One region of the Ignatzschineria sp. PL_is040 genome, then DNA from elsewhere that is predicted to be linked to it. Evidence: riboswitches for the same ligand, from Rfam matches in the RefSeq annotation. Region 1 holds a riboswitch; the other holds the start of a gene.
The links. Region 1 has a riboswitch for preQ1 ahead of AC0SAP_RS02080 (7-cyano-7-deazaguanine/7-aminomethyl-7-deazaguanine transporter). Riboswitches for the same ligand answer to the same signal wherever they lie in the genome.

Region 2: it holds a riboswitch for preQ1, as region 1 does, so the genes downstream of both, queF (preQ(1) synthase) here and AC0SAP_RS02080 (7-cyano-7-deazaguanine/7-aminomethyl-7-deazaguanine transporter) in region 1, are expected to answer to the same signal.

The regions. Positions count from the first base shown of each region.
Region 1 covers NZ_JBVPGU010000001.1:505,020-508,705, reverse strand. The annotation lists gene AC0SAP_RS02085 (hypothetical protein) at 234-761, shown strand; PreQ1 riboswitch class I at 917-961, shown strand; gene AC0SAP_RS02080 (7-cyano-7-deazaguanine/7-aminomethyl-7-deazaguanine transporter) at 967-1,620, shown strand; gene AC0SAP_RS02075 (hypothetical protein) at 1,745-1,900, opposite strand; gene AC0SAP_RS02070 (hypothetical protein) at 2,008-2,175, opposite strand; gene phoR (phosphate regulon sensor histidine kinase PhoR) at 2,410-3,686, opposite strand, start outside.
Region 2 covers NZ_JBVPGU010000007.1:56,653-60,338, forward strand. The annotation lists gene truC (tRNA pseudouridine(65) synthase TruC) at 1-493, shown strand, start outside; gene AC0SAP_RS08480 (MFS transporter) at 647-1,861, opposite strand; PreQ1 riboswitch class I at 2,099-2,143, shown strand; gene queF (preQ(1) synthase) at 2,147-2,617, shown strand; gene prpB (methylisocitrate lyase) at 3,652-3,686, shown strand, end outside.

The sequences.
Region 1 (3,686 bases):
ATCGTTATAGAATCTCTGTTTGAATATTGTTCGATCACTATCGAGATCATTTTTATGTCACTATTTCAGTGACAAAGGGAAGCGGTTAGCAAATAATAGGGCATTGATATCTATTATTAATCTACTATTCAAACCTTTATATTTACCCTTATATTTTTCTTATATTTATCTTTTATATTCTTGCTATCTCTTGTCAATTGATCATATCGCTTCAGCTTTGATCATGAGATCTGATGCCGGCAAATCATTTAGGAGTATCGATGTCTCTCTCTTTTCAAACTATTACATCATTTAAAAAATCTCTTTTCTGTACAGGTGCTTTACTCTTAGTAGCAGGGCTTTCACTCTTTTCTCCGATCGCTTCTGCTCAATCAGTCCCCATTGATAACTTTAAAAATTGCCTTATAGAGCGTACTTCTGATGTTGATCGGGTAGAGTTGGCTCAATGGGTCTATTCGGCGATCTCTTCCCATCCTTATTTAGTGGCCTATTCGGCGATTACTCCGGCAGATCGACGCTTGATGAATCAGCGCGTTGCACGTCTTTATGAGCGTCTTGTTACTCAAGATTGTAAAATTGCTTTAGCAATGTTAGTGGTGACAGATCAAGTTGAAGAGGGGATGGAAGTCGGTTTTAGTGCATTAGGAGAGATCGCAATGCTCTCTCTATTAGAGGATGAGAGTGTGCTTGAGAGTATTGAAGAGTATGCTAAATATCTCGATGTTGAGAAATTTGCCGATCTTTTTGAGATCGATAATTGATTGGCTGATCGACTTAGTCTTCATTAAGTCTTCATTAAAGCGCTATGGCGTTGTTAGAAGATACTATTAATGGTGGGTGATTAGAGATTAGATCTCTCCCCACACTTGCAATTAATAGTTGCTGTTCGGCGTAAATCCGTTAGAATGATCGCCTTTCATTCGTGGTTCGCAATCCTCCCACATAAAAAAACTAAGGAATTAATCGATGATTCAATACAACTTTACGCCAGAGCAGCGGCAGCGGGCGCTCTATATACTCTCCTTTTTTCATATTCTGATTATTGCCTCAAGTAACTACCTTGTGCAGTTACCCTTTACGATCTTCGGCTTTCATACCACTTGGGGAGCATTTACATTTCCCTTTATCTTTTTGACCACCGATTTGACGATACGGATTTTTGGGGCATCATTAGCGCGGAGGATTATCTTTGTTGTGATGATTCCGGCATTGATGATCTCTTATCTTCTCTCTGTTCTCTTCTTTAAAGGTTTATGGGTCGGTTGGGAATCGTTAGCAACCTTCAATCTCTTTGTTGCGCGTATTGCACTTGCGAGTTTCTCAGCATATCTCGTTGGGCAGTTGATCGATATCACTGTTTTTAACTATCTACGTCAAAATCAGCGTTGGTGGGTTGCACCGAGTGCCGCGGCTGTTGTGGGGAATTTAATCGATACCCTAGTCTTCTTTAGTATTGCGTTTTATCAGAGTGATGATGATTTCATGGCAGAAAATTGGCCAGAAATCGCTATGGTGGATTACTTTTTTAAGATCGTTATCTCAGCAATCTTCTTCCTCCCGCTCTATGGAATATTACTCAACTATCTTTTAAGAAAATTAGCTTCTCTTAAGAGTAAATAGATAGAGCAGGGTAATAGTGTGCCGGTGATGAATCGATCAGATTACGATTCATGCCGGCACGTGGTTTTTGGAGGTATGCAGAAGTGACCTCCGGCAACTCATCAGCTTCTGTTGTTTAATTGATTTAATCCACAAGAAAATCTGTTGAGCGGCGGGAGAGAACCATCTCGCTCTTTTCACCACTGCATGCCCGCAGGTCGGCATCTTCGATGCCCATTGCCGGCGTGTAATCTCTGGAAGAACGTGATAGTGAGGACCGGCACCGTTTAGCTTTTTTCATTTCGAAAAATAGCTGATGATAGGAGATCATTATTTGCCGGCGCGGAATTGATGGAAATACGCGATAGTGATCTTCGGCAACTCATTAGCTTCTGTTGTTTAATTGATTCAATCCATAAGAAAATCTGTTGAGCGGCGGGAGTTTACCATCTCGCTCTTATTACCACTGCATGCCCGCAGGTCGGCATCTTCGATGCCGGGAATAATATCTTTAAAGTTGATGTTTCTTGTGAGTAATAAGGTTGCGATCTGCCGGCACGTGGCTTTTGGAAGCATGCAGTGGTGATCTCCGGCAGCTCATCAGTTTCTGTTGTTTAATTAATTCAATCCATAAGAAAATCTGTTGAGCGGCGGGAGTTTACCATCTCGCTCTTTTCACCACTTCATGCCCGCAGGTTGGTATCTTCGATGCCCCGTGCCGGCGCGTAATTTCTGGAAGTATGCAAGAGTGAAATCCGGCATCTCATCAGCCTTTATTGTTGTAAGACTAACATTGCTGAGAATCGCCTCTTACATTTCTGATACGTGAGCTTTAAGGCGAAAAGAGAAACGACTTCCTTTCCCAACTTCACTGCTAATCTCTAGCTGACTCTCATGATTATTGAGGGCGTGTTTCACAATTGCTAAACCTAAACCACTGCCACCTGATTGTTCGCGGTTGCGAGAAGAATCGACCCGATAGAAGCGCTCTGTCAATTTATGAAGATGTGTCGGGGGAATTCCTTTTCCTTGATCAGAGAGCTGAAAGAGAATCTCGCCTTGTTCACTACCATTATCTACCTTTGTTAGTAGAAGATGGATCGGCGTTTGGGGAGGATTATGTTCAATGGCATTGTAAAAGAGATTGAGAACCACCTGCTTAAGTTGATCCTGACTGCCGAGAACAGTTAAGTTTGGGGTGATTTCGGCGGTAATATAATCTCGAGATTGCGGATGTTGCTGATAGTAATCATCGAGCATCTCCTCTGCTAATTGAGAGAGGGGAACAATTTCGACACGATCCCATTTTGCACCAGTCTCAAGGCGTGTTAATGCCATCAGTTGAATCACTAAAGCATGAAGTCTTTCAGCTTGCTCCTCAATACGATCAAGCGCCTTAGCTTCGAAGCTTTCATGCTCTGACTCAGGTAAATTACTCTGCAACATTTCGACATACCCTTTAATCACCGTCAAGGGGACTCGTAATTCATGATTAACATTTGCAAAGAAGGTTTGACGTGTTCGTTCAGCAACCTCTCGATCGGTCACATCTCGAGCAATAATCAGCAGGTTGTTCTCAATATAGGGATAATAGAAGCGACATTCGAGTTCACGTTGATCGAGCTGTAGAAGAAAGGGCTCTTCATAATTTCCCGCTTTGAAATACTCCACAATTTCAGGCGTTCGAATCAGATTGAAGATCGATTGACGCTCATCTTGTGGCCAGCGTAATTTGAGCATCGCTTCTGCTTGAGGATTACACCAATTTAAACGACCCTCTTTATCACATAAGATTGTGGCATCCGGCATCGCCTCCGCCCCTTTTCGAAAGTAACGAATAAAATCGAGGAGTCGGTTTCGCTCTTTTCGCTGCTCAATGCGCATACGATGAAGGCCGTGGAAGATCGGGAGCCAACTACTTTTGCCTTCAGGAGGGTAGAAGTTGTGATCGATCCAGATCCAACGGGAGAGCCGGTAGAGTTGCCGATAGTGCCAAAGCAGGAGCAGAAGTGTTGCGATAAAGAGCCAGAGAAAGAGAGAGCCAAAGAAGAAAGAGAGCATGATCGCCGGGAGATAGAGTAAAAATA
Region 2 (3,686 bases), on a different contig from region 1:
GTATCTCGCCTTAGTACGAGGATATGTTGAGAATGAAGGAATGATTGATTCCCCGCTCTCTTTTATCCGCGATAAGATTGCCGATCGAGATCGGGGAGAGATAGCTGATCAAGAGGCGATTACTTTCTACCATCCTTTAGCTCAATGTGAGATACCGTTATCCACAGGGAAATACCCAACATCTCGTTATACGCTTCTCTCTTTATCACCTGAAACGGGAAGAAAACATCAACTTCGCCGCCATATGAATCACTTCTCCCATCCTATTATTGGGGATAGTACATATGGTGACTTACGGCATAATAGGCTCTTTAGAGAGCATTATGATGTTGAGCGATTGCTATTACACGCTTATCGTATCACTTTAGCGCATCCTAAAAGTGGAGAACCTTTAACGATTACAGCCCCTTTGGATAACTTGTGGATAACTCTGTTGACAAGGTTGGGATGGAATCCCTCTATCATTGCCTCAATAGGGCTCCATAATTCTTAAGAATCATCTTTTAATATTATCTTTTGAGATAAGAATGAGCGCGGTAGTTGTCTTTCGTGGCTCTAATACCCTTTTTATGGATCGGGCTTGGTGTAAATAAAAAAGATCTATTCAATGATAGATCTTTTGTTGATACCGATTGTAAAGAGAGCTCTAATCGAGAATTTTTCCCTTTGTCTCGGGAATTAAGAAGATAAAGGAGAGCGCAGAGAGGAGGTAGACACCAGAGATAAGGCTTAAGGCGTAGCTAATATCATGCTTCATCGCTAATGTTCCGATAATAACAGGTGCAAATCCCGCAATTCCTCGACCTAAATTGAAGATAATATTTTGCGCAGAAGAGCGAGCTTCCGTTGGATAATGCTCAGAAAGTAGCGCACCGTAACCGCCCATCATGCCATTGACGAAGAATCCTAAAATTGCCCCTAAGAACATTAAGACGTAGTAGTTTGATTGTTGGAAATAGATCCAGACAAAAGCAGCACTCACTAAAAGAAAGAAGATATAGGTTGGACGACGCCCAATTTTATCTGAAGTTGCGCCAAAAGAGAGTGTTCCGATAACCATCCCAATGGTTGTAATAATGGTCCAGAAGAAGGTTCCAGAGAGCGTAAAGTTATGCTCTTTAGCAAGCATCATCGGCATCCAGATCATAATGCCGTGAAAACCAAAGTTTTGGACACTGGTAGCAATAATGAGCCCAATGGTGGTCAATGTTGTGCGTGAATCTTTAAATAGTGGCTTGATCGATATCTTATTCCGATTTTCCCGTTTTACTTGTAACCAGATCTCTGGCTCACTAAGATTTCGACGAGTCCACCAGACTAAAAGTGCCGGGAGTGCGCCAATAAGAAACATTCCATGCCAACCGATATAGGGTGAGAGGAGGCTTACTAATGCCGCTAAGACGATTCCTACCTGGAAGCCGATCGCGACTACCGCAGTTGCGCGTGAACGCTTATGTGCCGGCCATGTTTCTGCTACCAATGTCATGCCGATACCAAACTCTCCCCCTAAACCTAAGCCGGCGATAAAGCGGAAGATGGTAAACATCTCAGCGCTTGTTGAGATTGCCGCAAGCCCGGTAAAGATCGAGAAGAGGAGAATCGTCCAGTTAAAGACACGAACGCGTCCAAACTTATCTGCCAGCATTCCAAAGAAGATACCACCGATGACTGTTCCTATTAAGGTGATGGTCTGAATCATGCCACCTTCGGCATCTGTTAATCCAAATTCTGCTTTAATAAGAATCATCGCAAAGGCGAGAATCATAATATCAAGGCCATCCATGGCATAGCCTAATGTGGAGGCGAGTAATGTCTTCCGATCACCTTTTTTGATAATCGGAACCTGTGTCTGCTGTTGCATAAAAGATCCTTTCTGAATGAGTAGGAGAGGGGAGATTAAAACGGAAAATATTATAGCAAGATCTTACTTGAACTGATAAAAAAGCCGCCATTTTTGCAGAAGGTTAGTTGAATTATGAGAAGAGGGCGTCAATAGATCTGCACTTAATTGACCAGTAAGGGAAAGGCCTTTGATTTTCCCTCTATTCATTCAAATAATTTCTCTTTTAGAGTCACAATGTTATTATTGCCCTTTAAATTAACTGTGGTTCGCAACCATCCCACATGAAAAAACTAGGAATGAATAATGAGTAATAAGAAAGAGCAATTAGAAAATTTAACCCTATTAGGTAACCAAGCAACGATCTATCCTACTGAATATACGCCCCAAATTTTAGAGACATTTAAGAATGCTCATCCCGATAGAGAGTACTTTGTCAATTTTCATTGTCCTGAATTTACAACGCTCTGTCCGATGACAAATCAACCCGATTTCGCGACAATCTATATCTCTTATGTCCCAACAATTGAGATGGTCGAGAGTAAATCACTAAAACTCTATCTCTTTAGCTTTAGAAATCATGGCTCATTTCATGAAGATTGCGTCAATATTATTATGGATGATCTTATTAAATTGATGGATCCGCTCTATATTGAGGTACGCGGGGAATTTACGCCTCGAGGTGGAATCTCGATCCATCCATATACTAATTATGGAAAAGCAGGAACTCAATGGGAAGCGGTCGCCACTCAGCGCTTAGCAAATTTTCAATTTTAAAGCGTTATCTGAGTCATCTTGTTAAAGATGCTCTAAAGGTTAACTAAAAAAACACTCAAATTGATGAGAAGTCGACTGATAGTTGCTTTTCTCCCTATTTCGATACTTTTTTAATATTGATTAAATAAAAAGATTATTGAATTAATCTTTCATCTAATCTTGTTATTGTTGATTATTTAACTCAATTTTAACGCTATTTAAAAATGAATTTCGGTGAAAAAGAGAAGAGGGATGAAGCGTTAACCGATACGCATAGAAGAGATAAGATAGAAAGCTCTTTTTCTTAGATCATCTTTTAATAACAAATCAATTGATTTGCCTATTAATTGATCTTATTGCGAACTTTTTGTAAAAAGTTTCCCTTTTTTGTAAAAAAAGATATAAAAAAATAGATCTCTCAAAAAAGGCTATTAATGGCTATTTTGAGAGATTTTTTTGTTTTTCTAGAGTAAAAAAAGCGCAAAAAGTGATTTTATAATTTGGGAAACGCTATTCCGCTTTGCTATGTTGTATTTAAGGATATGGAAATAAAAAAGAGCAAAGGAGTGATTGATTGAAGAGATTCTTCTACCAGAAGAAAGCTTAAGAAATTAATCAGAATTAATCAGAGTTAATCGAAAATAATCGAAAGGGATCAATATTTCATTATTTTGAGAATAAAATCAGAATCTATTTAAGGATATTTCAATAGAGTTGGAATAAGAAGAGTGGGCTATTTTTTAGTAGAGAATGCTCTCTTTGAAAGCGATAATTGATATACAGCATATGTAAAATATATATATTAAAATATATATAAATATAATTTAATCTGCTCTCAACTACTCTTTCTAATCATAGATCATGATTCACGATTTTTAATTGACGCTGGTGATAGCACTTCTCACTCTGACAAATAAAGATGTAACAGATATTGCTGTAGACAACCTGTTGCAGGAAGATTTAATAGAGGATTAAGATCGCTCTAGAGAGCGATTAACTACAAGAAAGGATCTTAATTTTAACCATGATGTAGAAGAAACCAAAGGAGAGTTGTAATGAGCATAAAAACAGCAGGTGAGAGATTTCGAGA